3 regions of the Rossellomorea sp. QJM3NY_18 genome follow, and region 2 is predicted to be linked to each of the others. Evidence: predicted binding sites of a transcription regulator. Region 2 holds the regulator's gene; each other region holds the start of a gene.
What was found. The regulator LexA, encoded in region 2, represses DNA repair genes until DNA is damaged. The targets are predictions, from matches to a motif close to CGAACATATGTTCG.
Positions count from the first base shown of each region.

Region 1: the regulator LexA is predicted to act here: its motif matches at 4,733-4,746, upstream of uvrB (excinuclease ABC subunit UvrB).
Region 3: the regulator LexA is predicted to act here: its motif matches at 4,826-4,839, upstream of parE (DNA topoisomerase IV subunit B).

Region 1 is NZ_CM149659.1:3,767,651-3,778,403, reverse strand. Features, by position in the region: gene AC0VXY_RS19575 (phosphoglycerate dehydrogenase) at 1-1,051, shown strand, start outside; gene AC0VXY_RS19570 (HD domain-containing protein) at 1,267-1,908, shown strand; gene AC0VXY_RS19565 (CsbA family protein) at 1,981-2,211, shown strand; gene AC0VXY_RS19560 (N-acetylmuramoyl-L-alanine amidase) at 2,257-4,269, opposite strand; gene uvrB (excinuclease ABC subunit UvrB) at 4,869-6,851, shown strand; gene uvrA (excinuclease ABC subunit UvrA) at 6,859-9,732, shown strand; gene AC0VXY_RS19545 (magnetosome magnetite crystal formation protein family) at 10,187-10,501, shown strand; gene AC0VXY_RS19540 (DUF4097 family beta strand repeat-containing protein) at 10,524-10,753, shown strand, end outside.
Region 2 is NZ_CM149659.1:1,966,087-1,976,839, reverse strand. Features, by position in the region: gene AC0VXY_RS10055 (cytochrome c biogenesis CcdA family protein) at 1-74, opposite strand, end outside; gene AC0VXY_RS10050 (Spo0E family sporulation regulatory protein-aspartic acid phosphatase) at 340-519, shown strand; gene AC0VXY_RS10045 (CamS family sex pheromone protein) at 754-1,875, opposite strand; gene AC0VXY_RS10040 (YneF family protein) at 2,064-2,285, opposite strand; gene sirA (sporulation inhibitor of replication protein SirA) at 2,370-2,807, opposite strand; gene tkt (transketolase) at 3,062-5,065, opposite strand; gene AC0VXY_RS10025 (DUF896 domain-containing protein) at 5,253-5,486, opposite strand; gene AC0VXY_RS10020 (YneB family resolvase-like protein) at 5,591-6,241, opposite strand; gene yneA (cell division suppressor protein YneA) at 6,253-6,579, opposite strand; gene lexA (transcriptional repressor LexA) at 6,733-7,353, shown strand; gene glnA (type I glutamate--ammonia ligase) at 7,569-8,903, opposite strand; gene AC0VXY_RS10000 (MerR family transcriptional regulator) at 8,941-9,357, opposite strand; gene AC0VXY_RS09995 (methionine gamma-lyase family protein) at 9,506-10,753, opposite strand, start outside.
Region 3 is NZ_CM149659.1:2,232,748-2,243,500, reverse strand. Features, by position in the region: gene AC0VXY_RS11455 (alanine/glycine:cation symporter family protein) at 1-66, opposite strand, end outside; gene parC (DNA topoisomerase IV subunit A) at 327-2,765, opposite strand; gene parE (DNA topoisomerase IV subunit B) at 2,769-4,739, opposite strand; gene AC0VXY_RS11440 (CoA-binding protein) at 5,029-5,436, opposite strand; gene AC0VXY_RS11435 (ABC transporter substrate-binding protein) at 5,637-6,536, opposite strand; gene AC0VXY_RS11430 (ABC transporter permease) at 6,562-7,218, opposite strand; gene AC0VXY_RS11425 (ABC transporter ATP-binding protein) at 7,215-8,198, opposite strand; gene AC0VXY_RS11420 (purine/pyrimidine permease) at 8,372-9,652, opposite strand; gene plsY (glycerol-3-phosphate 1-O-acyltransferase PlsY) at 9,851-10,435, shown strand; gene AC0VXY_RS11410 (CapA family protein) at 10,662-10,753, shown strand, end outside.

The DNA.
Region 1 (10,753 bases), 1.8 Mb from region 2:
TCATGATTACGATTTCCCCGCATCCGTCAAGGCCATCGCCCGTGCAGGAGCCGGTGTCAATAATATCCCCATCGATCTATGTACAGAAAAGGGGATTGTCGTCTTCAATACACCCGGTGCCAATGCCAATGCCGTCAAGGAGCTGGTTCTCGCCAATTTGATTGCTTCCTCCCGTAACCTGTATTCTGCCGTCGGCTGGACAAACTCGTTAAAAGAGTCGGAAGAAGATGTCCCGGGTGTGGTGGAAGCGAAGAAAAAGGAATTCGTAGGAAGTGAAATCAAAGGGAAGAAGCTCGGGGTCGTCGGCTTGGGGGCGATCGGTGTCCTCGTCGCCAACGATGCTCTTGCCCTCGGGATGGATGTAGTGGCGTATGATCCGTTTATCTCCGTCGACGCTGCATGGCGTTTATCGCAGGATGTGAAGCGCGCTCATCACATAGAAGAAGTGTGGGCAGAATGTGATTTTGTCACGTTGCACATCCCTTTGACGGACAAAACGGCAAGCTTTGTAAGCGAAGAGGCCTTCCGGAAAATGAAAAAAGGAATGACGATCCTGAACTTTTCAAGGGGTGAGCTGGTGGAAGAGGATGCCATGGCCGGGGCGCTGGAATCAGGAGTCGTCCGGAAATACGTGACGGACTTTCCGAATAAAAAGGTCCTCGCCATGAAAAATGTCGTACCTGTTCCGCATCTCGGTGCATCTACCGTCGAATCGGAAGAAAACTGTGCCATCATGGCCACCAAGCAGCTGAAAACCTATCTTGAAACAGGGAATATCAAGCATGCCGTCAACCTTCCGGACGTCGAGCTTCCGTACAGCGGGAAGATGAGAGTGACGGTCATGCATCAGAACATCCCGAACATGGTGGGACAAATCGCTACGGTCCTCTCAGGTTATGCCGTCAACATCGCCGATATGATCAATCGCAGTAAGAATACGTGGGCATACACCATGATCGACCTTGACCAGAAATTAGCGGAGCATGAACACGCCGACGTGAAACGAAAAATGAAAAACATCACCGGCGTCGTTTCCGTACGCCTCATATAAAGTCACAAACACTCTCTCAAATGCTGAGGGGGTGTTTTTTATCACCCTTACTATCCTGAAAAGATGTGGACAAGCAATCCAGCACGTATCATTCCACCGTAAAATACCATATTAGTAAGAGAAGTAGAAAAGGATAAGCCACCAATCGTTGCATCGGCCGACTCTCCTTGATACTATTTTCATAAAGTAAAGATAATCAGTGAGAGGAGAATACCATGGGAATTCATCATTATTTTAAAAGCTTATCAGATCTTGAGACCCTTATCCGCTGTCCGGGTCGATTCAAATACCACGAACATAATGTGGCAAGCCATTCCTTTAAAGTAACGAAAATCGCCCAGTTTCTTGGGACGGTGGAGGAACAGAACGGAAAAGAACTGGATTGGAAAGCACTCTATGAAAAAGCATTGAATCATGATTACGCAGAACTTTTCACCGGTGATATCAAAACACCCGTGAAATATGCTTCGGGCAAATTACGGGAGCTCTTCAGCCAGGTGGAGGATCAGATGGTGAATAAATTCATCACAACGGAGTTTCCCCCGCAATTCCAGGAAGTATACCGGGAACGTTTTAAAGAGGGGAAGGATGAGACCCTCGAAGGAAGGATTCTATCCGTCGCAGATAAAATCGACCTTTTATACGAGTCATTCGGTGAAATCCAAAAAGGAAATCCTGAACCGCTGTTTATTGAAATTTATCAGGAGGCACTGACGACGATCGTAAAATATAAGGACATGGAATGCGTACAATACTTCCTCGAATACATCCTTCCTGATATGCTGTCTGAAAAATTCATCCCCCATCATGAGCTGAAAGAACGGACACAGAAACTGATCCGGGAGGCTGAAGAATAAGAACCCCCTTTCCAGATAGGGGAAACTTCGGTAGAATATGTGTTATTCCCTTATTTACAAGGAGAGTTGAACGTGTCCAAAATTATTTTAGGCTTATTTTTACCGGGATTGCTTGTCGTTCTGTTCACACGGGTGACATATAATCATTATGTCGGCTTGATTCTGACCGTTGCTCTCATAGCGGCTTCGGTGTCAAAGGGATATACGGATTCATGGTTGCTCATAGTCATAGACGCGGCATCGCTCACCGCCGGATTCTGGTATAGTGACCGGATGATGAAAAAAGCGAAGAGAAGTGCATAGGCACGATAAAAAACAAGGCCATCCTTTGGGGACGGCCTTGTTTTTTTATCGCTTATGGTGGTGCTTATGTTTGGGATTCTCCACAACATCCACATCTTCAGCTCTTACGAAGGCAAGACGGTGATTCAGGTGAATCAGATAAAATTCGTCGTCTCCCCAGACGATCTTGTGGGTCGTCTCCGGATTGTACGTATAAACCGGTGCGCTGTAATAGCTTCCTTTCACTTTCTCAGTGGCGACATATTTCTGTCCCGGTGTGAGTGTATATTGAAGTACATCCATTCCTCTTACCGGAATGCCTTCAGGAAATGCTTCTGCTTCGGGATAAGCCAGACCGTATACAGGGATTTCCGTTTTCCCTTCTTTCGGGGTGATGACGATCCCTGAACCTTTTGTGGTGTTTTTTCCTTTTGGATTATAGAACCACGCTTTTTGGGCTCCATACCAGATCGCTGTCCAGTCCCCTTGGTCTTCCGCCTTATAAAATGTTTGACCTGTGACTGCTTTATTTCCCCAATTCGACGCATCTAAAGGATGGGCATTTGGCAGTGCCGCGTCTTTGATAAGAGGAGCATCAAAGCTTGGCGCACTATACAGGTAGACGAAGTTTGCCGGTTGCTTTGGAACGGGTTCACCGGATGGTGTCTGAAGATCCGGCATGTTCTTGTTGAAGTTCGGATTGATCTGGAATACGTCTTTTTGCTTCTTCCCTGACTCAAGGGGTGCCCCCAAAATCTTCATATAATGAGCCCAATCCCAGAATGGGCCCGGATCCCAGTGCATAGTGGACTGTCTGGCTGCGGATGTACCCGGCACTTCATCATGGGCGATGATATGATCGCGGTCCAACGGGATATTGTACTCCCTTGATAGATGCTTTACTAAACGTGCGGAGGCATGGTACAGCTGCTCGTTGTACCAGTCTGCCCCTTCAATGGCGATTCCTTCATGTTCGATTCCGATACTTTTGGAATTGAAATACCAGTTGCCCGCATGCCAGGCTACATCTTTATTATCGATCATTTGAGTGATATCGCCATCTGAAGAGCGGATCACGTAGTGGGCGGAAGCCTGGGTCGTTTCCCGCTGAAAAACGGTTTTGGTTAGATCATAGCTGATTTCCGTATCGTGGAGGACGATGTACTTGATTTCCTGGTTATCATGTGGACGATTGGCTTTGTCGTAGTTGCCGTAAGACCACTCATAGAATGTTCCGTCATGATTGATTTTCTTGTATGCTGCAGGGACGAAATGGCAGGCAAGGCCTTTCGGACAGTCGGCTTTGTTTTCTCCGTCGTCTGTTTTTAAATGCAAAGGGTTGATGGTTTCTTTATCAGGAGTGATTGGTTTAGGAGCGAGATGGATGGAAGAGCCATCTTCTGTCTGTTTCGCCGCTCCTTCGTTGATCGTTTCATATACTCGATCGGCAAAATCCCTTGCTCCTGTCTCGTCAGAAGAACCACTGTATTTGGCAACGGCCCCGTACCAATCGTCAAGACCCGTCGGAGTTTTACCGATTGTCTGATCCGCATACTTTGCAAGTAGTGCCGCAGCTCCACGGATGTTTTGCTTTTTATCTTTTTTCAGGTTTTCTGGTGGAAGGGAAAGCAGGTCCGCGGCCTCAGTTAATGTGTGAAGGGTCGGATCTGAGAGAGTCAGCTCGGTTACCTTACCAGTTGTCACCCCCTGCATGGGAGCGTCTTCCTTCCCTGAAAGAAACATATGTAACGGTTTGTCCGAGGTGCGAGGATCTTCCAAATTATCCACACTGACTTCAGTCAGATGCATCAATCCGTAGCCCCCCGAAGCGCTTGGCTTGCCATCGTGATGCTCCCATAAGGACATGTTATAACTCACTGAAAGGAGTATTTCGACGGGTACGCCAAATTCTTGAGCGGCTTGTCGGAATGCTTCCTGCAATTCGGATGAATCCACCGTGGCAGCACGTGCAATTCCTTGAGAAGAAAGTGAAGGGGACAAGGGTGTCACGGCGGCCCCCAATAAGAACCCCGTTAAACTAAGACTACCTGCGACTTGCAACCATTTCGATTTTTTCATACATTCCTCCTGTTTCGATGTATTTTAGTAGAATCTATAAAGAAGCTTATAGAAAAATAGACTGAATAGTCAATCAATTATTGGATATATGCCTAGATGAATATTTCTTGGAAGAGGGATTGAGGGCACAAATGGTTGAATTGTGGATAAAGGAGGAATTATGTGAATAACATAGCATTTCAAATGGTTATTCACAGTATGAAATCGAATACACGGTAATTGTTCACAAGAAATTTGACGAATTGTGAATAAGTTTAAGGATTTTCCACAAAGGACATCGACTTATGCACATAGTTATACACAGGATGTGCATAGAAATGATCGAATACTGTCGAAAGAAGATGGTCAATCCTCTTTTCTTTGTCGAATGTATAATCCTTTCTTTCCTCTTTCTCAAACCGAAAAGTTATCCACAATGTTAAAAGGACTGATTTTGAAGGTCCGTCCCTGAAAAAAGAATAAACGAACTTTTGTTCGCTTATTGTTGGTTAATAAGGAAGGAAATGTGGTAGAATGTGTATAAATGAATGTGCAGTGTTTAAGATGGGTATAAGTAGGTAAATACAAGGTAGCAGTCCTTTATTATAGGAGGTTTCACGGTGAAAGATCAATTCGAGCTCAAATCTAAATATAAACCAGAGGGTGACCAGCCCCTTGCCATAGAGAAGCTGGTACAGGGTATAAATGAAGGGAAACGACATCAAACATTACTTGGGGCAACAGGGACAGGAAAGACCTTCACCGTCTCCAATGTAATCAAGCAGGTTGAAAAGCCGACTCTCATCATCGCCCATAATAAAACGTTGGCGGGACAACTCTATAGTGAGTTTAAAGAGTATTTCCCTGATAACGCCGTTGAATATTTTGTAAGTTACTATGATTATTATCAGCCGGAAGCATATGTCCCTCAAACCGATACCTTCATTGAAAAGGATGCCAGCATCAATGATGAAATCGATAAACTGAGACACTCTGCCACATCTTCCCTTTTTGAACGGAAAGATGTCATCATCATTGCCAGTGTGTCCTGTATTTACGGTTTAGGTAATCCGGAAGAGTATCGTGAGCTCGTGCTTTCCCTCAGAACAGGGATGGAAATCGAACGGAATCAATTGCTTCGTAAGCTCGTGGATATCCAATATGAACGAAATGATATCGACTTTCAGCGCGGGACTTTCCGTGTGCGCGGAGACGTGGTGGAAATTTTCCCTGCTTCCCGTGATGAACACTGTATGCGTGTAGAATTTTTCGGGGATGAAATAGACCGGATCCGTGAAGTGGATGCCCTCACCGGCGAAATCATAGGCGATCGTAATCATATGAGATTATTCCCGGCATCCCACTTCGTAACCCGCCAGGAAAAATTGGAGGTCGCAGTCAAGAATATTGAAAAAGAGCTTGAAGAGCAGCTGACCATCATGAAGGAAGAGAATAAATTGCTTGAGGCCCAGCGTTTAGAGCAAAGGACCCGCTATGATCTGGAAATGATGAGGGAAATGGGCTTTTGCTCGGGAATTGAAAACTACTCACGACACCTTACGCTCAGACCGGCAGGATCGACTCCCTATACTCTCCTGGACTATTTTCCAGATGACTTTCTGATTGTGGTCGATGAGTCTCACGTAACGTTGCCTCAAATCCGGGGGATGTTCAATGGGGACCAGGCACGTAAAAAAGTGCTTGTGGACCATGGATTCCGTCTGCCTTCAGCCATGGACAATCGTCCCTTGCGCTTTGAAGAGTTCGAGAAGAAAACCAAGCAGCTTCTCTATGTTTCGGCAACTCCCGGACCATATGAGTTGGAACATAGTCCTGAGATGGTCGAGCAGATCATCCGGCCGACGGGACTTCTTGACCCTATCATCGAGGTGCGTCCGATCGAAGGCCAGATAGACGATCTATTAGGTGAGATCAATGAACGGATCGAGAAAAACGAACGGGTTCTCGTTACGACGCTAACGAAGAAAATGTCAGAGGATCTCTCTGCCTATTTAAAGGAAATCGGAATCAAAGTCCAATACCTCCATTCTGAAATCAAGACGTTGGAGCGTATTGAAATCATCAGGGATCTTCGTTTGGGAAAATACGACGTTTTAGTAGGAATCAACTTACTCCGTGAAGGTCTGGACATACCTGAAGTGTCGCTTGTCACCATATTGGATGCTGACAAAGAAGGCTTCCTGCGTTCGGAGCGGTCCCTGATCCAGACGATCGGCCGTGCAGCCCGTAATAGTAACGGAAGAGTCATCATGTATGCAGACAAAATCACCGACTCCATGCAAAAAGCGTTGGATGAAACCGAACGTCGCCGGACGACCCAACAGGAATACAACAAAAAACACGGCGTGACCCCGACGACCATACAAAAAGAAATCAGGGATGTCATCAAGGCGACTCATGCCGCTGAAGAAGCAGGGGTTTATGAAGGAGAACAGACAAAGGTTTCGAATATGTCTAAACCGGAGCGACAAAAACTTATTGCTAGCCTGGAAGTGGAAATGAAGGAAGCGGCCAAGGCACTGGACTTCGAACGTGCCGCGCAGCTTCGTGATACCATTCTTGAGCTCAAGGCGGAAGGATGAACGAGTTATGGCGCAGGATCAAATAATCGTACAAGGAGCTAGGGCTCATAATTTAAAAAATATAGATATCAATATCCCACGGGATAAACTGGTCGTTTTAACCGGACTATCGGGTTCGGGGAAATCTTCCCTTGCCTTTGATACCATTTATGCAGAGGGACAGAGACGATATGTTGAATCCCTTTCTGCCTATGCCCGTCAATTTCTCGGTCAGATGGATAAGCCCGATGTCGACGCCATCGAAGGGTTATCACCGGCGATTTCCATCGATCAAAAAACGACGAGCCGCAATCCCCGTTCAACAGTTGGAACCGTAACGGAGATTTATGATTATCTTCGTCTGCTGTTTGCGAGGGTCGGAAAACCGATCTGTCCGAATCACGGGATTGAAATCACTTCCCAGACGATTGAACAGATGGTGGACAGGGTCCTTGAGTATCCAGAGAGAACGAAACTGCAAGTACTTGCACCCGTTGTTTCAGGCCGGAAGGGCACCCATGCAAAGACACTGGAAGACATCAAGAAGCAGGGGTTCGTACGGGTTCGTATCAATGGTGAGGTACAGGATCTTGGGGAAGAGATCTCATTGGAGAAAAATAAAAAGCACTCCATCGAAGTGATCATCGATCGGATCGTAGTGAAGGAAGGAGTGGCAGCACGCCTCTCCGATTCCCTTGAAACGGCACTGAGACTGGCGGATGGTCAGGTAATCATCGATGTCATCGGGAAAGATGAGCTGTTATTCAGTGAACATCATGCCTGTCCATACTGTGGATTTTCCATCACTGAACTTGAACCAAGGATGTTTTCCTTCAACAGTCCGTTCGGGGCATGCCCAAGTTGTGACGGACTGGGAACCAAGCTTGAGGTGGATAAAGAACTCGTCATCCCAAATTGGGACCGTACCCTCGATGAGCATGCGATCGCTCCTTGGGAACCGACAAGTTCTCAATATTATCCATCCCTGCTGAAAGCGGTCTGTGACCATTATGAGATTCCCATGGATATCCCCGTAAAGGACATCCCGAAACATCAAATGGATAAGATCCTTTACGGATCGGGTAAGGATGAAATCTATTTCCGTTATGAGAACGATTTCGGCCAGGTCCGGGAAAACTATCTACGGTTTGAAGGGGTCATCCCAAATGTGGAACGCCGCTACCGTGAAACAAGCTCGGATTATATCAGGGAGCAGATGGAAAAGTACATGGCGCAGCAGGACTGTCCTGCCTGCAACGGCCATCGCTTGAAAGAAGAGAGCCTCGCTGTGAAAGTAGATTCCCTTCATATTGGCGAAGTAACGGCTTTTTCGATTGAAGAAGCGGAGCAGTTCTTCCATAAGCTTGAGCTATCTGAAAAAGATATGAAGATCGCCAACCTTATCCTGAGGGAAATCCGTGAACGCCTTGGATTCCTTGTCAATGTAGGTCTTGAATATCTGACTCTCAGCCGGGCGGCAGGGACGTTATCAGGCGGGGAGGCACAGCGGATTCGTCTGGCCACTCAAATCGGTTCACGTCTGACGGGTGTTCTCTACATTCTCGATGAACCGTCCATCGGATTGCATCAGCGGGATAATGATCGTCTGATCGATACGTTAAAGAATATGCGTGAAATCGGAAATACGTTGATCGTTGTAGAGCACGATGAAGACACCATGATGGCTGCGGATCATCTGATTGATATCGGCCCTGGAGCGGGGGTTCATGGTGGAGAAGTCATTTCAGCAGGAACACCACAGGAAGTAATGGATGATCCTCACTCATTGACCGGTCAGTATTTATCAGGGAAGAAATTCATCCCTCTTCCACAGGAAAGACGTAAGCCCGACGGCCGTTACCTGGAGATTGTGGGTGCGAAGGAAAATAATTTGAGCAACGTCAAAGTCAAGCTACCTTTAGGGATCTTTTCAGCTGTGACCGGGGTATCAGGATCAGGGAAGAGTACGCTGATCAATGAAATCCTTCACAAGTCACTGGCTCAAAAGCTTCATAATGCGAAATCAAAGCCTGGTGAGCATAAAGAAGTGAAGGGCATAGAGCATCTTGATAAAGTCATTGATATCGATCAATCACCGATCGGCCGTACGCCGAGGTCCAATCCGGCTACGTACACCGGTGTGTTCGACGATATCCGAGATGTATTTGCCACCACTAACGAAGCAAAAGTCCGTGGTTATAAAAAAGGTCGCTTCAGCTTTAACGTCAAGGGTGGCCGCTGTGAAGCTTGTCGCGGAGACGGGATTATCAAGATTGAAATGCACTTCCTGCCGGATGTGTACGTTCCCTGTGAAGTTTGCCACGGGAAACGGTATAATCGTGAAACACTTGAAGTGAAATACAAAGATAAAAATATCTCCGACGTCCTTGAAATGACCGTCGAAGATGCTGTGAACTTCTTTGAAAACATCCCTAAGATCAAACGTAAGCTGCAGACCATTTTTGATGTTGGTCTAGGCTACATCACATTGGGTCAGCCGGCCACTACGTTATCAGGTGGGGAAGCCCAGCGTGTGAAACTGGCGTCTGAATTGCATCGCCGTTCGACTGGCCGCTCTCTCTACATCCTCGATGAGCCGACGACAGGACTTCATGTCGATGACATCGCACGTCTCCTTGTCGTCCTTCAACGACTCGTTGAAAACGGGGACACCGTCCTTGTCATCGAACACAATCTCGATGTCATCAAGACAGCCGACTACCTTGTGGACCTTGGTCCGGAAGGAGGGGACAAAGGCGGTAAAATTGTCGCAACCGGCACCCCTGAAAAAGTGGCCAAAGTACAAGGTTCCTATACAGGTAAATACCTGAAACCCGTACTCGAACGCGATCGTGAACGGATGAAAAAGAAAATTCGCGAAAAAGAAGAAGTCACAAACTAAACATGAAGAGAGATGCACCATGCATCTCTCTTTTTTCGAACAATGAACAGGGCGTGAGTTTTCACTTCATCTTTATTTTAGTAAGGGGGGCTGTCATTGTTACATGATGGTTTATGACTGAGTTTCAGGTTGGAAAAACAAGCTTGGAAAATTGATTGAAGCGGAAGGTGCTCGACTCCTGCGGGAAAAGCGGGAAGGTTGAGACCCCGCAGGGCAAAGCCTGAGGAGGCTCAACTCACGCCCCGCGGAAAGCGAGCACCTGCAGCGGAAATCAACTACCACTCACTTCATTAGGAGTGTCTTAACACAACCAAAACACCTCCCCATACCTATCCAAACTCAGCCTCCAGATGGAGTCGAATCACACTTCCCATATGAGAAAATAAGATTATAACAAATGCATTGAAACTTTTTGCCCAGCGTATCGTAAATAATAGTAGAGGAGATGATGAAGATGGAGACCAATAAGGTACTGTCAGCACTATGCTATTTTAGTATCTTTTTTGCCGGCTTCCTTTTTCCCCTGATCGTCTATTTTGTATCAGATCATCCATATGTGAAAAAGGACGCTAAATCAGCGTTTTTATCTCACTTGTTACCGGTCATAGCGGTTCCCCTTGTGTTCGCAGGTTTGGTTATGGATATGGGGGTTTTCGCAAGTGGTGCAGGATTGCCGGTTTTTACCGTCATTATGATCGGTTTAGCCATATTACTTAGTGTTGTCGTGGTCATTTGGAATGTGTATAAGGGCATCAAAGTACTTTTATAATCAATAAAGGGGATGAAAGAGTATGAATGAAGAACGTAAACGCATTTTGGATATGTTGGAAAATGGAACGATTTCGGCACAAGAAGCTGTGGCATTGCTGGAAGCACTTGAAGAAAAGCCGCATACATCCAAGCCGAAAAAAGAGAAGGATTTCCTTGATGAGTTTGTATCCATTTTTCAGGATGAAAAAAAGGGTGAAAAAGAGCACTCAACCCATTCAGGGAATCCGAAAGATAAGCTCCTTGATTTTAT
Region 2 (10,753 bases):
AAAGGTAAGCAGCATGGGGATATGAAGCTTAGGAATCCTGCCCCGAAGGCTAAAAAAATATTAATATCAGACATTTCCACATCTCCTACAATTCAGTATATATATCTATTCTATCAAACAATGCTACAAACTATGAGGGATGTTTATGTGAAAGATTTGTGACTATCTTATTACAATCACCTTTTACTCTTTCATTTGTATTAAAGTCTCTTTTCTTTTTTAAAATCCGATAATTTTACTTTGAAAAAATAGGCTATTTTCGTTATACTAATAAAAAGTTACAGTTATTACTAGTTTTGTATTCCACTTGTCAGGACATACAAAAGAAAGGAAACAGCCGTGTCTAAAAAAGAGCTTCTCGAACGAATTGAAAAAAAGCGTACTCAATTAATTGATATTGTTGCTGAAAATGGACTGACGTCACCTCAAGCTATTCAATTTAGTCAGGAACTTGATCGTCTGTTAAATAGCTACAACTCACAATACATAAAAAAATGCTACACACCCCAAATGAGCTGAACTAAACCTTTCATCCAAATAAACAATACTAATATAATGCTAAATATGAACAGGGAGACCCGAATAAAGGGTCTCCCTGTTGCATGATTATATTACCAAAGAATAGGAATGGATCCTGAAGCACCAGCCCCATCTTCTTTCGAAGTTCTGCCATTGGATAGATTTTGGCAAAAGAACTATATTAAAAGAACCTCTCTAATCATGATTAGAGAAGCTCTTTCATATAGAAATATTTTAATGTATTTGTACAAATGGTTCCTGGTCCACTTCTTTGACGATGGTGGCTTTGAGACCTTTAGGGGTTTTCACATAAAGGTAAACCGGTGTATGAGGGAAGTAATCGACGATTTCAGGACCAATCGCCTGTGCAAACCCAATTAATTCGGTTTCTTTCACCATGCCTGTATGTACATCGATGACCAATTTATTTAGCGTATCCTTTTTATACAATCCTTTACCCACAAATTCAATATCCTGATGAGAGAAATACTTTGACACATAATCTTCAAGATCCCGGATCCGGTTATATAAATCCCGGTCCTTCTCTTCTCCTTCATCACTAGGGAAGTAATAATATTTGTCGGATACATCATCCCACTTTTTGATTTTCCTATCATTCTCATCTAAATAGGTTGTGGCGATATAGTTACCTGAAACAACGCTGTTTAAAGGTTGTAGTTTGTAAATCGAAATCATAATGGGTACATTTTTCAATTCTTTATTTGCCCTTACACGACGGGCCACTGTTCCAGCTACTTTTTTCCCGTATTCTTCCATCATTTTTTCGTTAATGTTCGCTTCGTCAAAATGCATAAGCTTCTTATCATCTTCCACCCTGATATAATCGATGGAGTTCATCGCAAGACCAAGGGAAATTCCCTTGATATTCCCTTCTGCGTCTACATAATTCTGCTCATGAATATAAGCAAGGTACATTGGGTTTTTCTTTTCCAGCTCCATCTGTTGTTCCCATGACATATCATCGGTAATCTCCAATTCAGGGTTAAGACCTGCCTTATTGGATTTAGACTTTCTCCCTAACCATGAGCTTAGATTCTTTAAATACTGCCCTTCCTGGTAGACATACTTTTCAGGAGAAAAATGTTCAGTGGATAAGGACATAAGGCCCGTCTCAATTTCATCCATATCACTGCGGTTATTGATAGTCATTGTAATAAGACCGCGATTTACCGACTTTTTTTCTTTGTTTACTTTATAATTTAAATATTCACGTGCATCACTTGCTGCACTATTTTGAATTTCAAGCGTTTCTTCATCTATCACTTCTTGAGGCTTATTGCTGCATCCGGCAATAAGAATCAAAAGGGACAGAGATACAATCATCCATTTTTTCATATGACTCCCTCCGGACTATATTTTATCATACATTACATTTCAATCAGCCTGATAATCTTTAAGTTTTTATGAATTCACGAAAATAATCCCATTATCCTACCTAATCTTATAAAATCATCTGTACACACCCTCATATCAGGATGCCCCAACAATAGAAAAAGCACTCATCACCTGAGTGCTTCCATCTATTACTTCATGTTCTTATTCATTGCATTCATCATCTGATTGATTTTCTTCTGGGATGGTTTTTGCCCCATTTGCATCATCATCATGCGTAACATTTGCTCGTTAATTGGTGGATTTTTCTTAAGATAGCTCATCATATATTTACGAGCAATGAAAAATCCTAGTGCTACTCCGGCAAGTAATGCCAGAACGCCTACTAGAATAAGTAATCCAGTCGTTCCCATACTCTTACTTCCTCCTTCATGTTGTCCTTTTAAAAGTGTACTAAACCCTGAAACATTATACAATATTTTGGTCGAAATTTCATATTAATATATAAACTTTCTTTGTTTTATTGGTTTTAACCAGCCAAAACGTTCATTTTTGATATCCATTGCCAATAACTGACCCATATTCCTTCGTAAAATTTCAAAAAAGATATATTCAGATTCATCGTGTCCCCAGGCATTCAAAGACATTGACTTTTCATTCAGAACGAGTGTCGCGCCTGATTCTTCTTTTTCGATTGTCGCCACGGAGTTTATCCAGGCTGCCCCTTTAACCTTCGTGATTTCGTGCTGAAGGAGTCTTTGTGTAGGAAGGTATGGAATCGGTTTCGTAATGTAATCTACTTGTTTCGAGACGATTTCGTGAAGATCACCTGTACTCGCTTCCCAATCAGAAAACAATTGATAGAACATTCTTTCACGACCATAGTAGTGTTGAACAAACAACTCTTCAATCCAATAGATTTGATAATTTCGCACCTTTACTCCCTCCTACCTTTCTTTCATATAGTATAAATCAACTAGAAGGGAGTCATTGTCATAAATTGTTGAAAATCTGCACTAGTTTTGTCGAACCTATTCTATCTCTTCTGAATATTAAGGGACGGAACGAAGTATTTATACGTTACTTGTTCTATACCCAATCTCTTCCACCCTTACTCCTATTGTGTTCACCCAAAAGAAAAAGGCCAACTCCTTAGAGGGTGTAAGGAGCCGACCTTTTCCATTCACGATTATTGAAGTAAAGCTTTGATTCTAGATACCACATTTTCAGAAGTGAAACCATATTCTTCCATTACCTTCGCTCCTGGGGCAGATGCACCATAACCATTGATTGCCAGGATGTCACCTTCATCGCCAACGTAGCGATCCCAGCCCATCGGAGAGCCCATTTCGATAGCCAGGCGTTTTTTCACGCTCTTAGGCAGGATGGATTCTTTGTATTCTTTTGATTGCTTTTCGAAACGATCCCAAGATGGCATGCTCACAACTGAAACACTGATGCCGTCTTTTTCAAGTGCATTTTGCGCATCTACCGCAAGATGCACTTCAGAACCAGTTGCAATCAACAAGGCATCAGGCTGTTCTTTACCCGAAGCTGAGACAACATATGCTCCTTTGTTAACCCCGTTATAAGCTTTATCAGCCGTACCTTTAAGCGTTGGAAGATCCTGACGGGATAGAACCAGCATCGTAGGCTGATCTTTAGATTCTAACGATAATCTCCAGGCGGCAGCCACTTCATTACCGTCACCAGGTCGAATGACTGACAGGTTAGGCATTGCACGCAGGGATGCAAGCTGTTCAATAGGTTCATGGGTAGGTCCGTCTTCTCCCACAGCGATACTATCATGTGTGAATACATACGTAACAGGTAAGCCCATTATCGCCGCCAAACGGATAGCAGGTCTTAAATAGTCACTGAATACAAAGAATGTCCCACCGAATACATGAAGCCCTCCGTGCAGTGCCATACCATTCATGGCACCACCCATACCGAATTCCCGGACTCCGAACCAGATATTGCGGCCTTCATAAGATTCAGGCATGAAATCTTTCTCATCTTTAATCATCGTTTTGTTTGATCCTGCCAAGTCAGCGGAACCACCGATGAATGAAGGGAGGTTTTGAGCAATGGCATTCAACACTTCCCCTGAAGAAGCCCGGCTTGCCAATGCTTTTCCTTCTTCATATACCGGGATGTCCTTATCCCATCCTTGAGGGAGTTCGCCTTTGATCGCCGCTTCTAATTGAGTGGCTAGTTCAGGGTGTTCCTCTTTGTATTTAATGAATTGGTTGGCCCAATCTTGTTCTTTCTCAGAGCCAGCTTGTTGGATCTTTTCCTCAAAGCGGCTATATACCTCATCAGGCACGTGGAAATCCTGATCGAATGTCCACTTGTACGCTTCTTTCGTAAGCTTCATTTCATCTTCACCCAGAGGTGCACCATGAACAGCAGATTTACCTGATTTATTCGGAGCTCCGTACCCAATGACTGTCTTAACTTCAATCATTGTCGGGCGGGATGTATCCCCTTGACCTTCTTCAATCGCTTTGGAAATTTCGTCAAGATCATTTCCATCCTCAACACGAATATACTGCCATCCGTATGATTCAAATCGTCCCTTAACACTCTCAGAGAATGACTTATCCAACTCTCCGTCAAGTGAAATATCATTGGAATCATAAAGAACAACAAGGCGTCCTAATTTGAGATGTGCAGCCAATGAAGCAGCTTCAGAGGAAACACCTTCCATTAAGTCCCCATCTCCACAAATGGAGTATGTAAAGTGATCGACCATATTATATTGGTCTTTGTTATATGTAGTGGCCAGATGTCTTTCAGCTAATGCCATACCAACTGCCATTGCAATCCCCTGTCCGAGCGGGCCAGTCGTTGCTTCTACACCAGAGGTATGCTTGTACTCCGGATGTCCTGGAGTCTTACTTCCCCATTGGCGGAAATTTTTAAGATCACCCATTGAAACATCATAACCAGAAAGATGGAGTAGGCTGTACAACAGCATCGAACCGTGTCCCGCAGATAAGACAAAACGGTCGCGGTTGAACCATTCTGGATTTTTAGGATTATGATTCATGAACCTTGTCCAAAGTGCATACGCCATTGGAGCTGCCCCCATAGGCATTCCCGGGTGCCCGGAACCTGCTTTTTCAATCGCATCGATTGATAATGTACGAATTGTATTAATTGCTAATTGATCTGTTTTATCAAACATATGTCAGACATCCTTCCTTTTAATGTACCTTATTAATATTAATCTTCTTTGATAGTTTATACAACTATCTTGAATGATAACATGACTTTATGATCGTTGAAAATAAAAACCCTTCAAATCCTATAAGGGAGGAAAATGAATCAAAAAACTTCCAGGACCTATCAAAATTGGCCTGGAAGTTTTTTGATTAATGCATTTTTTTCTTATTCTGTATATCTTGGATCTTTTTAGGTGTTACTTCATTTCCTTCCGGATCAAAGATTCTTGTATTTTCAATTGTGCCTTTCATCGATTGACGGAACGTTTCTAGATATTCTTTTCTAAGTTTGGTCTGTTCTTTCGCTTCCTGCTCAGTTAGTCCGCTACTTTTGGACTTTTTGGCAAGTTCGTTGATTCTATTCATTTTTGATTTTGAAAGCATCTATAAAAACTCCTTTATTGCATAGTTTGCAAACTCTAAAACATTCTAAAAGCAGTGTATTACACTACCGTCATGTTACTAGAATAAAGGGTATAAAACAAGGGTTATGCATGATCAAGGGACACCATATATTCCTTGAAGCGTCTATGTACCGTAGCTTTGGATACATCGTATCCAAATCCCCTAAGAGTAGCTGCAATCTCAGCGAAGGTTAATTCATTTTTCCTTAATCGCACGATTTCTTCGACCGGCACCTCAATGCGTTCCCTTCCTTCCACATTTCCTTTGTTTTTTAAATTTTTATGAGGCTGAAAGCCATTTTCCACAGCCCGCTTCATACCCCGCTTAATTTTAAGGTTATGAAGTTTACGTTGATATTCCTCCACCATACTGACAATGTTGATGACCATAGAATCGGATTCGGATAAGTGTAATTCTCCACTATGAGTCTGACTGATGATTTTCACTTCCTCTTTTAACAGACAGTGAATAAGGGCGATCTTGGCATTTCCCCTGCCGATTCTTGTCTCGTCCTGGATAAGCACAGCCTCAATTGATTTATCTCTGACCAGGTCCAAAAGTTCCAAAACACCTGGACGGTCCAATTCAAATCCGCTCGCCTGATCCCTGATGACCGCATTTACTTCATAATGATGTTCGTTCGCCAATTTAACCAGTTCTTCTTCCTGCCGTTCCAATGATGTTTCCTGTGTGTTTTTCTTAGTACTTACCCTGCAGTATATGACTGCTTTCATCTTCTATCCCTCTATTCTTTGTTCATGACCAGTTCGAAATCTGATTGAGATGATATTGTTGGATTTTCAATAGGTAACACAAGTGATTCACCAGGTTTGATGGCAAAAGAGGTCAATTCGTTCTCTTCGCCAACCCAGGCGATAAAATCTTCCACTGTCATAGAATATTCTTCATTATACTGTTTGGCAATAGTCCAAAGAGTATCACCCTCCTCTACTGTGATACTTTGGTAGGAAGGTTGATCAGTCATATTGATTAATAAATAGCAAGCTGCTGAAAGGACTAAAACAAATAATATAATAATGTAAGAGAATCGATTCCAAATATGTGTTAACATAAAATTACCCCCATACGAATGTTTGTTCTGTTTTGTGTTTTCATTGTAATACGAACACTCGTTTGGTGTCAACAAAATTCGAACTTATGTTTGTATCAATAGTGGTGACATGCTATAATGGGAACATAAGATCTATAATAGAGGTGCGTGAACATGACAAAATTGTCGAAGAGACAGCAGGACATACTACAATATATTAAAGTTGCAGTCAGAGAAAAAGGGTATCCCCCTTCCGTACGTGAAATCGGGGAAGCTGTCGGTCTTGCTTCCAGTTCCACTGTACACGGACATTTAGCGAGGCTTGAAAGTAAAGGTCTGATCCGTCGTGATCCGACTAAACCGAGAGCGATAGAAATTCTGGACCTTGAAGAAGATACGATACCGCGACAACGTGTAGTAAACGTCCCTTTAATCGGTAAAGTCACAGCAGGTCAACCGATAACGGCTGTTGAAAATGTGGAAGAATTTTTCCCTCTGCCCGAGCGGATGGCCCCTTCGGATGAGCAGGTCTTCATGCTTGAAATCATGGGTGACAGTATGATCGAAGCCGGCATATTGGATGGGGATTTTGTCATTGTTCGCCAGCAGCAGACAGCGAACAACGGAGATATCGTCGTTGCCATGACCGATGAAGATGAAGCAACGGTCAAACGTTTCTTTAAAGAAAAGGATTATGTGCGTCTGCAGCCAGAGAACTCAACAATGGAACCAATCATTTTACGGAACGTCTCCATTTTAGGTAAAGTGGTTGGTGTGTATCGTCAAGTTCATTGATAGTGGCATTCGGTATGCTTAGGGCATGCCAGAAACTATTATCAGCCGGTTATCATAATAATGAAAAAAAGCCTGAGGTTGGAAGTCGAAACATTCCATCCCCAGGCTTTTTTTGATATCGTTTCCTTCCCTGATTCCCTTCTTCCCCCCTATGAATACAGCCTGAACTTTGTGTAAAAAACCCTCAACGATATATCGTTGAGGGTGCCTGGTAATTAATACATTTGAATGTACTGTTCACGTTCCCAAGGATGTACTTGTGTACGGAACATATCCCACTCGATTTCTTTCGCTTCCACGAAATGTTCGAATATGTGTTCCCCAAGGGACTTAACAATTACTTCACTTGTTTTTAATGTTTCAAGAGCTGCATATAATGTTGCAGGAAGATCTACGATACCTGCTTCTTCACGCTCTTTTTTGTCCATTACATAGATGTTGCGGTCAATTGGCTTAGGAGCCGGTAGGTTATTCTTAATTCCATCTAATCCTGCCGCAAGTAAAACAGCCATTGCAAGGTAAGGATTTGCCGCTGGGTCGACACTGCGGACTTCAACGCGTGTGCTCAGGCCACGGGAAGCCGGGATACGGATTAACGGGCTACGATTACGCGCAGACCAGGCAACATAGCAAGGTGCTTCGTATCCTGGAACTAAGCGCTTATATGAGTTTACAGTCGGGTTGGTAATCGCTGTAAATGCAGTGGCGTGCTTAATGATACCAGCAAGGAATTGACGGGCAGTATCGCTTAGTTGCAAGTCACCTTTTTCGTCAAAGAAAGAGTTCACTCCATTTTTGAAAAGGGACATATTACAGTGCATTCCTGAGCCATTTACACCGAATAATGGTTTCGGCATGAATGTAGCGTGCAAACCGTGTTTACGGGCAATCGTTTTTACTACCAGTTTGAATGTCTGAATATCATCACAAGCTCTTAATGCATTGGCGTATTTGAAATCGATCTCATGTTGTCCGGGAGCTACTTCATGGTGAGATGCTTCGATTTCAAAGCCCATCTCTTCAAGTTCTAAAGCGATATCACGACGGCAGTTCTCCCCTAAATCGGTAGGGGCTAGGTCAAAATAGCCACCGTTATCATTTAATTCTAACGTAGGTTCGCCATTTACATCTAATTTAAAGAGGAAGAATTCCGGCTCTGGCCCAAGATTGAAGTCAGTAAACCCAAGTTCCTCCATTTCACCTAAAATGCGTTTTAGGTTATTACGGGGGTCTCCCTCGAACGGAGTGCCATCCGGATTGTAAATATCACAGATCAGACGGGCTACCTTACCTTTTTCAGCTGTCCACGGGAAAACTAACCATGTGTCTAAATCCGGGAAGAGGTACATATCTGATTCTTCGATACGGACGAATCCTTCAATGGAAGAACCATCGAACATCATTTTGTTATCTAATGCTTTTTCAAGCTGACTTAGAGGGATTTCTACGTTCTTGATCGTCCCTAAAATGTCGGTGAATTGTAGTCGAATGAACTTAACTCCTTCTTCATTCGCTAATCTTGCAACATCTTCCTTAGTATACTTTGCCATTTACGTAATTCCTCCTCAAGTTTATTAAAGGGTTTATTTAATGAAAGAAGCGGGACATATCTCCTTGACGCAGAGATGATCGATTGAATCGACCGGAATGAATCAATTCATTGCGAAGTAATTTACGCAGCTCGTCGTCAGATAGATCCTGTCTTGCTTTTTCTTCCTTTTCATTACTTACGTCAGATACGACTTTGCTTTCATTATGACCGGATACAGAAAAGATCTTCTTAATCCCTGCCATGTTGATACCTTGATCTAACAGATCCTTTACTTCTAATAACTTATCAATGTCATTCAAGGAAAAGAGCCGGCGATTCCCCTCGGTCCGTGCCGGGTTTATCAGTTGATGCTCTTCGTAGTATCGAATCTGACGAGCTGTTAAGTCCGTGAGCTGCATGACAATACTAATTGGAAATAATGCCATCGTTCGACGAATTTCACTTCCGCTCATCTTGATTCCTCCTTCTGTTTTCCATCTTGAATTCATTATATGTAATGTCAGGAGTTCTGTCAATCAAATGTGAGTTTTTCTTACATAAGTAATCAAAAGAAATGGATAGTCTATTTTAGACTATCCAATTACTACTTTTATATCCTTTTTATATGGTGATTAAACCTTTTTCAATTAAGTTGTCCACCGCAGAGCAAACGGCGATTTTCACATGGGAGTATGTCAACCCGCCTTGAACATAAGCTATATAAGGTGGTCTTATAGGTCCATCCGCCGATAATTCAATGCTCGCTCCCTGAATGAACGTTCCTGCGGCCATGATGACATCATCCTCATAGCCCGGCATATAGTTCGGATACGGCGTGAAGTGAGAATTGATCGGTGAGGCTGATTGGATTGCCTGACAGAAAGCGATCATCTTTTCCCTGTCATCAAATTGTACCGATTGAATTAAATCCGTGCGCCTGGCATGAGGTGAAGGATCCGTATTCATACCAATCTCGGTCAGCAGAGCCGAAGTGAAAACCGCTCCTTTTAATGATTGCGCCACCACGTGAGGAGCTAAAAAGAACCCTTGATACATTTCTTGAAGACTGTACAGAGACGCCCCTGCCTCCGCCCCGATCCCCGGCGAGGTCATACGGAAGGAACAGGCTTCTACATATTCTTTCTTTCCGACGATATATCCACCTGTTTTCGCAAGGCCACCCCCGGGATTTTTAATAAGGGAGCCGGCCATTAGGTCCGCACCGACGTGACATGGTTCTTGCACTTCGACAAATTCCCCGTAGCAGTTGTCTACAAATACAACAATTCCAGGGTCAATCTCTTTAATGAAATCAATCATTTCCTTTATTTCTTCAATGGTAAAGGATGGCCGGTTGGCATACCCTTTTGATCGCTGGATACCCACCATTTTTGTCTTTGTTGAAATGGTCTGGGCCACCTTTACGAAATCTACTTTTCCTGACTCATCTAAATCAACGCTCTGATAGTGGATATGGAAGTCTTTGAGTGAACCTGTACCCTTTCCTCGGCTTCCTACAATTTCTTCTAATGTATCATAAGGTTTCCCTGTTATGTACACCAGTTCATCTCCCGGTCGGAGTATACCGAACAAAGCGATGGAGATGGCGTGGGTACCAGAAATGATCTGAGGCCGCACAAGCCCTGCTTCCCCGCCAAATACATCTGCGTATATGCTTTCCAGGGTGTCCCTTCCTGCGTCGTCATAGCCATAGCCTGTGGACGGGATGAAGTGAGAATCGCTTACCCGGTGCTTCTGAAACGCTCTTAAGACGTTGAACTGGTTGCTTTCAGATCGTTCATCGATTTTTTTGTGTATGTCTTTGATATCCGCTTCCACTTTTGTTACAAGTGATTGTAATACCGTTCC
Region 3 (10,753 bases), 270 kb from region 2:
CACGATCAGAATATATGACCACATATAATCATTCAAGGTGCCTACGATACTTGTTAATAACTCCATAAATGTACCCCCAAGTTGTTTAGTTTTTTACAAATAATGTATGAACCTATGTATGTTTACCCAATCAGACACTGTTTTAATCTATCAAAAAAATGATTTTCCTTCAATAGATAAATTCATATTGGTGAAAGAATATGAATTGTAGTACAATCAACTTCCGGTATTGTCCTACAATGATGAATGAATATACATTTTCCATACTTTCGTACCTCTATAATGGAAAAAACGACCAGAAATGTTTCTGGTCGTTTTGAAAATTTCTATTCTATTCCTTCGGGTGTCCGGGATTCTGCCCAGGTATCACAGACAGAACCGCTCTCCCCTTCGTCAATCACAAATGAACCATTTGAATAGCGATCATTTGGTCTAAGGTCTGAGACATTTACCTCTTCTATTTTCCCTTTAGTTGTTAACAGTCCTACTTTATCCGTATCTTTTACTACTTCTATGCTCATCACTCGATGAGGATTGGATTTCAATTCCCGGAGCATGATGACTCCACGTTTAGCGCGTGACGTTTTTTCAAATTCAGCCAGTTTCATTTTCTTCACGGCTCCACGCTGAGTAGCAAGGAAAATGAAGTTTTTCGCTGAGTCTCTTATCATCTTACCGGATACGACAAAGTCGTCTTCCTTAAGGTTTACCCCTTTCACTCCCGCCGCCCTTGGTCCGACGATGTTCACATCTTCTTCTGCGAACCATAGGCCGTAGCTTAAGTGTGTGGCAATGAAAACATCATTCGATCCATCTGTAATATGGACATCCACAAGCTCATCGTCACCTTTAAGGTTGATTCCTACAAGTGGACGGGAATAGCGTTGTGCTTTGAATTGAGGCAGCTCGGTCCTCTTAATCATACCGTTCTTTGTGACAAACAGTAAGTAGTGGGACGGATTAAATTCTTTAATCGGAATCGCTTTGAGAACCTGTTCATCCCGGTCGATTGGGACAATATTCCCTACATGCTGACCAAGATCCTTCCACCTGATATCAGGAAGCTCGTGGACAGGACAATAAATATAGTTCCCTTTGTTTGTAAATACAAGGAGTACATCTGTTGTATTCATTTCAAATTGTCCCAGGAGCCTGTCTGTTTCTTTCATGGCAAGATCCTGACCATTTGATGCAGAATATGAACGAAGGCTGGTTCGTTTCATATACCCGTCACGGGTCACGGTGACCATAACATCTTCACTGGCGATCAGGACTTCCAGGTTGATTTTGATTTCTTCGATCTTTTCCTCGATTTGAGTACGTCTCGCGTCAGCAAATTGCTTTTTGATTGCTTTTAGTTCTTTTTTGATTACACTATAAAGTTTGCTTTCACTTTCCAGTATAGCTGTAAGTTCTTCAATCGTTTTCGCCAATTCTTCCGCTTCTGCCTGTAGGGCAGTAATGTCCGTATTCGTCAAACGATAAAGCTGCAAGCTGACAATCGCTTCAGACTGTGCTTCCGTAAACTGGAACTTCTGAATTAAGTTATCCTTTGCATCACGTTTATCCTTCGAAGCACGGATGGTTGCAATTACCTGATCTAATATAGACAATGCTTTCATAAGACCTTCAACGATATGCTGACGGTCCTTTGCTTTATTTAGATCATGCCTGGTTCGGTTGGTCACCACTTCCTTTTGGTGCTGTATGTATGCATCCAGCAGTTCACGAAGTCCCATCAATTTTGGACGTCTTTTATGTATGGCAACCATATTGAAGTTATAGGTGATTTGAAGATCACTGTTTTTATAGAGATAGTTTAAGACGCCTGATGCATCCGCATCTTTCTTCAGTTCAATGACGATGCGCATCCCATCGCGATCCGTTTCATCCCGAACTTCTGCAATCCCCTCCACTTTCCGGTCCACGCGGAATTCATCCATTTTTTTGACGAGGTTTGCTTTATTGATTTCATAAGGGATTTCCGTAATGACAATCTGTTGTTTGCTTCCACGGATGTTTTCAATATCTGCTTTCCCTCTTACGACAATCTTTCCTTTTCCGGTTTCGTAGGCTTTCCGGATGCCATCCACCCCTTGGATGATGCCTCCTGTCGGGAAGTCAGGGCCATTTAAGACCGTCATGAGGTCATCGACTGTACTGTCCGGCTTGTCCATCCGCATGATCGCTGCATCAATCACTTCACCGAGGTGATGTGGAGGGATATCGGTTGCATAACCTGCCGAAATACCGGTGGAGCCGTTGACGAGTAAGTTCGGGAATCGTGACGGCAATACAGTCGGTTCACTTGATGTGTCATCGAAGTTCGGAACAAACTCCACGGTTTTTTTATCGATATCACGAAGAAGTTCCATGGATATCGCAGAAAGACGGGCTTCGGTGTAACGCATGGCAGCAGGCGGATCTCCGTCGACGCTTCCGTTGTTACCGTGCATTTCAACCAGGTAGTTGCGGACCTTCCACGTTTGACTCATACGTACCATGGCATCATACACAGATGTATCACCATGGGGATGATAATTACCAATGACATTACCGACGGTTTTTGCCGATTTCCGGAATCCTTTTTCCTGAGTGTTGCCATCCACATACATGGCGTATAGAATACGCCGTTGTACAGGTTTCAAACCATCACGTGCATCCGGTAATGCCCGCTCCTGGATGATGTATTTACTATAACGTCCAAATCGGTCACCAAGCACCTCTTCCAGAGGTAAATCCTGATATCGTTCTACAGTTGTCATCTATTACCCCTCCTCTGGCAACGTAATGTTTTCGTTTTCGAGAATGCTTCCGTCTTCTTCTAATCCAAAGGCTACATTGCTTTCAATCCATTTACGCCGCGGTTCTACTTTGTCACCCATAAGTGTGGTCACCCGGCGTTCGGCTCGTGCAGCGTCATCAATGCGTACCCGGATCAATGCGCGTGTTTCAGGATCCATCGTCGTCTCCCACAGTTGATCGGCGTTCATCTCTCCAAGACCTTTGTAACGCTGAATCATATATCCTTTCCCCACTTTGGAGATGGCCCCTTGAAGCTCATCATCGGTCCATGCATATTCAAGTTTCTGCTTCTTTCCAGTCCCCTTGCTGACTTTGTACAGTGGTGGAAGTGCAATATACACCTTTCCCGCTTCTAACAAGGGTTTCATATATCGGTAAAAGAATGTCAGTAAGAGAACCTGGATATGGGCTCCATCCGTGTCAGCATCAGTCATGATGACAATTTTGTCATAATTGATGTCGTCCACATTGAATTCAGGACCGACTCCGCCGCCTATGGCATGAATGATCGTATTGATTTCTTCGTTTTTGAAGATGTCCTGAAGTTTGGCTTTTTCCGTATTGATGACTTTTCCCCGAAGTGGAAGAATCGCCTGGAATTTTCGGTCACGTCCTTGCTTCGCAGAACCTCCTGCTGAATCTCCTTCCACCAGATAAAGCTCGTTACGCTGAGGGTTTCTTGATTGAGCCGGTGTTAATTTACCGGATAGAACGGTTTCAGAACGCTTACGCTTCTTTCCATTACGTGCATCTTCTCTTGCTTTACGTGCGGCTTCACGGGCCTGGGCCGCTTTAATGGATTTCTTGATAAGAAGGGAACTCGTATCAGGATTTTCTTCTAAGAAATAGAGAAGATGTTCTGATACGACAGCATCAACGGCTGATCGTGCTTCGCTTGTCCCGAGTTTCCCTTTTGTTTGCCCTTCGAATTGAAGAAGATGTTCTGGTATACGTACAGAAACGATACTCGCCAGTCCTTCACGAATATCAGTCCCTTCAAGGTTTTTATCCCTGTCTTTTAGAATCCCCGCTTTACGGGCGTACTCATTAAAGACTCGGGTCATCGCCGTCTTCGCTCCGGCTTCATGTGTTCCGCCGTCTTTTGTACGTACATTATTTACGAAGGATAATATGTTTTCTGAGAATCCATCATTGAATTGAAAAGAAAATTCAACTTCAATGGTATGATGCTCTCCTTCAAAGAAGGCTACGTTATGAAGAACGTCTTTTTCTTCATTCAGATATTGAACAAATGCCTGGATACCGCTTTCGAAATGAAAGACTTCTTTCTGATCATGACGTTCATCGATGATTTCAATCTTTAACCCTTTAAGCAGGAATGCAGATTCTCTAAGACGCTCACAAATAGTTTCATAATTATAGGTGATATTACTGAAGATCTCAGGATCGGGTTTGAAATGGATACACGTTCCGGATTTTTTTGTTTTCCCAATCTTCTCCAAGGTGGTATCGGGCTTACCACCATTCGTGAAACGTTGTTCATATTTCATGCCATCCCGTTCAATTGTGACGATAAGCCATTCAGAGAGGGCGTTTACAACAGACGCCCCTACACCATGGAGTCCGCCGCTTGTTTTATAGCCGCCCTGGCCAAATTTCCCTCCAGCATGAAGTACGGTCAAGATGACCTCGGGAGTCGGCTTCCCCATTTTATGCATTCCTGTTGGCATCCCCCGGCCTTTGTCCTGAACTGAGATACTATTGTCTTTATGTATCGTAACGATAATCTCATTCCCGAAGCCTGCTAATGCTTCATCAACTGAGTTATCGACTATTTCGTATACTAAATGATGCAAACCTCTTGAATCGGTAGAGCCTATATACATACCAGGTCTCTTACGGACGGCTTCTAAGCCTTCTAATACTTGTATGGCATCATCATTGTAATCCATGGTCTTATTCTGGTTGGCCACGAACATTCCCCTTTCAAAACTTCTCTAACCGTATTAGCGTGGTTTTGTAAACTATTATCGGTTATGTCTCTATTAACTATAACACAAGAACATCTGTTCGTTTACCTGTTTTGAGCATTCTTTAAGGTAAACCACTATTGCTTATTGTAGCGTTTTATTTGATTTTCGCAAATGGAATTTCCGTGAACCTCTTAAAATATGCCCTTTTGTCCCCAGGATTATTCCAATTGTCAACGTGAGGTCTGGACGAAAAAAACAAGCGGTCAGAGCCGCTTGTTACGAGTGAGAATTATTTGGTTAAAGCATGTTCAACCTTAATACAGCGATCCATAATAACTGTATACCCACGTTCCTTTAAAAAGCGATAAGCCTCTTCATTCATTACACCAAGCTGCGCCCAAAATACGTTTGAATCGATTTGATCAAATTCTTCCGCAATCTGAGGTAAAAATTCTGAGCGGCGAAATACATTGACGATATCAACTGGTCCCTCTATCTCCTGCAGGGAGGATACAGCCTTTACCCCTAAAGCCGACTCGATGGTAGGGTTTACAGGGATGATCTCATATCCCTGATCCTGCATAGCCTTAGATACCATATAGGATGTACGTTCAGGATTATCACTTAAACCAATCACTGCAATACGTTTAGATTGTTTTAGAATATTTCCGATTTCTTGTCGTGATGGATTTTCCATTGTTGTTTACCACTCCTTCAATGATCCTCGGATAAAGTCTTGAACTGTTTCTTAAGTCCTATTCTTCTTTTATACCATATTTCCCTTTAATTTTTCAAAATTTCATAAAATTATCTAAATGAAAGGAAGTATCAAAAGAAAAGTCAGGGAGCGTTCTTGCATTCCGCTGCCCTCCTTCCCGTTGACACTCCCTCCCATACTTACTTTTTGATCAACCCTTTAGATATAAGGAATTCACGTGCGACATCTTTGGGATCTTCTTTATCCATATCGACTTTAGCATTCAATTCGCTCATTTCTTCTTCCGAGATTTTGCCTGCTAATTCATTCAACACTTTCTTTACTTCAGGATGCTCTTTCACTACTTCTTGACGAATGACCGGTGCAGCATCGTATGGTGGGAAGAATCCCTTGTCATCCTTTGTCGTTTTCAAATTGTAACGCTGGATCCGTCCATCTGTTGTAAAAGCAGGAATAATATCTACATCCCCGTTCTTAACCGCTTCATACATAATATTCGGGTCAAAGCTTTTCTGGTCTTTGAATTTGAATCCATAAGCTTCACTGAAGGCATCATATCCGTCCCCTTCCCGTTCATAGAATTGGTGGGGTGCACCGAAGCTCAAGTCTTTGGATAGTGGCACAATGTCTGAGAAAGTCTTTGCATCAAAGTCCTGATCCTGGGTATAGGCAAGCGTATACGTATTTTCAAAGCCAAGTGGCTTCAACCAGGTGACATCGAACTTTTTCTCATAGCCTTTACGCACTTGTGAAAGGATTTCATCTGCTGAAGCGCCTTCTTTAGCTTGTTCTTTCAAGACCGCTTCAAGGCCTGTACCTGTATATTCTACATAGACATCGATGTCGCCTTTTTCAAGAGCGGGTGTGAGGATGGAGACTTCCCCCAATCCTTCCTCGACTTTTACATCAAGGTCTGTCTTTTCTTTTAGAAGTTCAGCCATCATTTGTGTAAGGATGAATTGCTCCGTCCACATCTTTCCTGAAACGGTGATGGTATCTTTATCCCCGCCATTTCCGCAACCTGCGATCAGGAGGGATAATACAGTGAGTATGATAAAACCTTGTAATTTCTTTTTCATTCTTACTCTCCTTTGGATTTTGCTTTTATTTTCTTGCTTTCAGCCCTTTAGGTGTGGTCAGTTTCTCCAGGATCTTTAATAAGAAATCAAAACTTAATGCGAGTAGTGCTGCGGGAATGGCCCCGGCAAGGACCAGGGCATTATTCCATGTGGATAGTCCCCGGTAGATGAGATCACCAAGTCCTCCCGCTCCAACAAAGGTGGCAAGTGTGGCCACACCTACTGTCAGCACTGTAGCGGTCCGTATCCCCGCCATGATGAACGGCAGGGCCAGCGGAAGCTCCACTTTGAATAATAGCTGTGAGTTGGTCATCCCCATGCCCCTTCCCGCTTCGATAACGCCTTCATCCACTCCGATTATACCTGTGTAAGTGTTCCTTAGGATCGGAAGAAGTGCGTATACCGTCAGGGCAATGATAGCCGTAATGCTGCCTGTACCCAAAAGGGGAATAAGAAATCCGAATAGGGCCAGACTTGGTATCGTTTGAAAGACGGCAGTGATCCCGATGAAAAATTCGGCCGATTGCTTTTTTCGTGATATGTATATACCTAATGGCAGGGAAATCGCAATCGCAATGAAAATGGATACAAAAGATAAATAAAGATGTTCAAATAATCCTGTTAATATGGCATCGGACCGGTTTGATATGGTTTGGACGAACAGGATGGAAAATGCATTCATACAGAACCCGCCTCCTTATTTCCTTCTGAGGCCACAGTTTTAAGAATATCACTTGATGTGACGATCCCGATCTTCCTGTCGTCTTTTGTCACCATAAGATAAGGTTTACCGGATGACAGGAGCATGCTCGCCGCCACGTGGATGGATGCATCAAATGGGATCAAGGAGTATTCCGGTTCCTCAAGCAGGTTGTGAAAATTGGTTTCATCGTCTCTCATGATGTCTGATACCTGCTTGTGCCGCCTATGAACGTTCAATCGGTTTTCACCGATGAAGGCACGGACAAATCCATTGGCTGGTTCTGATAGAAGGTCAGCAGGGGCTGCAATCTGTTCGATTTTACCATTGCGCATGACAGCAATCACATCTGCGATTTTTAACGCTTCATCAATGTCATGAGTGACAAACACAATGGTCTTATGTATCGAATTTTGGATGCTTTTCAGCTCATCCTGAAGTTGTTCCCTGCTAATCGGGTCCAGGGCGCTGAATGGTTCATCCATCAGAATGATCGGTGGTTCCGCTGCAAGGGCGCGTATCACCCCGACCCGCTGCTGTTGTCCTCCGCTCAATTCGAGGGGATACCTTTTCTTGTATACGTCCGGTTCCAGTCCTACCAGATTGAGGAGCTCATCGACGCGTCCCTCATATTTTTCCTTCTTCCATCCCTTTAAACGTGGGATGAGGCTGATGTTTTCTTCAATCGTCATATGAGGGAGAAGTCCGATCCGCTGAATGACATACCCGATGTTCCGCCTGAGCTCCACTTCATCCGTTTCTGAAGTGTCTCTTCCATCAATCAGAATGGTCCCCCCTGATGGAGCGATTAGTTTATTGATCATCTTCATCGTAGTCGTTTTCCCGCATCCGCTCGGACCGATCAAGGCAACAAGCTTCCCTTTTGGGATAGTCAGGTTGATACCCTTTATGGCTTCTGTCCCATCCTCGTAGACTTTCGTGACATTTTGGAATTCAATCATTTTTACACCTGCTTTATGTACTGAGAAATTTTACTAAACATAGACGGGATACCCTCATTATACAAAAGGTAAACATGTTGTAAAAGAAAATGCCTTTGTTCCATTAGTTTATGATGAATGTGGGATGGGCATACGGTTTACTTCGTTTTTCGACAGATAAAAAGACCAGCACCCTACTGGTTGCTGGTCTTTTTGATGATATATTGTTCCGCTATGATGGCTGTTATCGTACCCAGTATCAATCCATTATTCAAAATGGAAGCAACGACGACCGGCATGTCCGTAAAGGCAGAGGCCGGAACAAACATGGCTCCGACCCCGACAATGAGTGAGATCCCCGCCACAAAGTGAATTCTTTCTACGTCTTCCTCTTTACGATATTCGGATAATGCGAGTCCGACCATCTTGATAAAGATGACCGTCGTCACTGCATACCCGACAGGTGCAGGAAGACTGGCGAATAGGTTCATGATCTTTGGAATCAGGCTGATGACTATAATGATCCCGCTGCCTATGATGAAGGGGATGATGGAATACATTCCCGTCGCAGCAACAAAACCTGCTGATCCTGAAATGGGAACTGAGCCAATGGCAGAAAACACTCCCCCGAACAGCTGATTCAGTCCTGAGGCGAAGCCGCTCTTCGTATACCGTTCATATGTAGGCTTCCCCTTTGCTCTCATCACCTCTTCCATCACCCGTATGGAAGCAATCATATTGGTCATTAACAGGAAAGTGATGAATATGGAAGTCACGATGACACCCATATCAAATACAGGTGCTCCGAATACGAACACATGAGGTAAAGAAAACCAGCTGTCTGAAACGGAAGTACTCTCAGAAAGCCCCATGATGATGAATATGAGCCATCCAGCGAGCAGGGCAAGGATAATGGAATATTGCTGAATCCACTTAACCTTATGACTTGAAAAGTATAACGCTGCAAGGATCGTCAGAATACTTCCCAGTAGGACGAGCGGTTCCATGGATTGTCCTTCATGCTGGATTCCGAACATCCCTTTAATAAAGGATCCGCTTAATTGCAGAATTAACAGCATCAAATAAATGAACGTAATGGTCGGAGTGAACAAAGAAGATAACCTCTTTAGAAGTCCTGTGGAAGACAGAATGAAAAAAATCGCTCCACTGACAATCATCCCCCCCTGCAGTACGGTCAGGACTTCTTCGTGACTGCTATAAAGAGTTCCGGAAAACCCTGCATAAATGGCAAAAACGCCCCACCACAGTCCTGCCGGTCCTTCATTGATCGGAAGTTTATGACCAAAGAGTGCCTGGATCAGGCTCGCGAATCCCAAAACGAATATGGTCCGCTGAATGAATCCGGCTGTATCGGCTGGAGACAATTGGAACAAGTCAGCAATCGCGATGGGTGCGGCAATGGATCCCGCTACCATGAAGGCCACCCATTGAAAAGCTGATAAAAGTATTTGCATCTGTGTACACCTTCATTTCAACTATGTAAAGTGTGTTCATTTTAACATATTTCGTTCATAAGATGACGGTGGAGGTGGAAATTTAAGTTATAATATCTACTTTTAAGAACAGGTACTAATTTTTTCGCTTATTTTCTCCCCTTTGGAGGGAAAACATGTTAAAATAAGAACGGATTAGTTATTTTTAAAGGAGCAGTGATGATGATTTTTGCCCTTATACTCATACTTTCTTATTTACTGGGTTCCATTCCATCAGGTTTACTGATCGGTAAGACGTTTTACGGTAAAGATATCCGTGAACATGGGAGCGGAAATCTTGGGGGAACGAATACCTTCAGAACCCTGGGTGTGAAAGCCGGAATGATTGTGACGATCATGGATATTCTAAAAGGAACCCTCGCCACCTTGCTGCCATTGATGTTTGCAAGCGACGTACATATGCTGCTTGCAGGGGTGTTTGCCGTAATCGGTCATATGTATCCCGTTTTCGCAAACTTCAGGGGAGGAAAGGCAGTGGCAACCTCGGCTGGTGTACTTCTAGGGTACAATTACATCTTATTCTTAATCTTACTGGCTGTCTTTTTTATTTGCTTGTACGCAACGAAATATGTGTCCCTTTCTTCTATGATTGCAGCGATACTTGCCTTTACGTACTCGGTCTTCACTGGAGATATTCCACTCATCATTGTTGTTGGCATTCTGACCATTTTTGTCATTTACAGACACAGGGCTAATATTGTCCGGATCAAAAATAAAACAGAACCCAAAATTAAATGGCTTTAGTGAAAAAGCGACCTGTGCACGGGGTACCGGACTCTCGGGTACCTTCGCAAAGGTGGCTTTTTTTATTGGACTCACCCAGGTATAGGCATTCTCACATTTGAGAAAGATGATGAATAATAATCGGGTCCAATAAAATGATAATATTCTTCAGAATTCTCTAAATTTCTCCCCGTTCCCTCTTCTTTTTTCGTAAAATGGAAGTAGTGCATAATAAAGGATGATGAATATGAATAAAAAGCGAATGATAACAGGGGTGGTTCTCTGTATTCCGTTCCTACTGGTGATTGGCTTCCTGCTAAACGGGCAATATGCCGACTG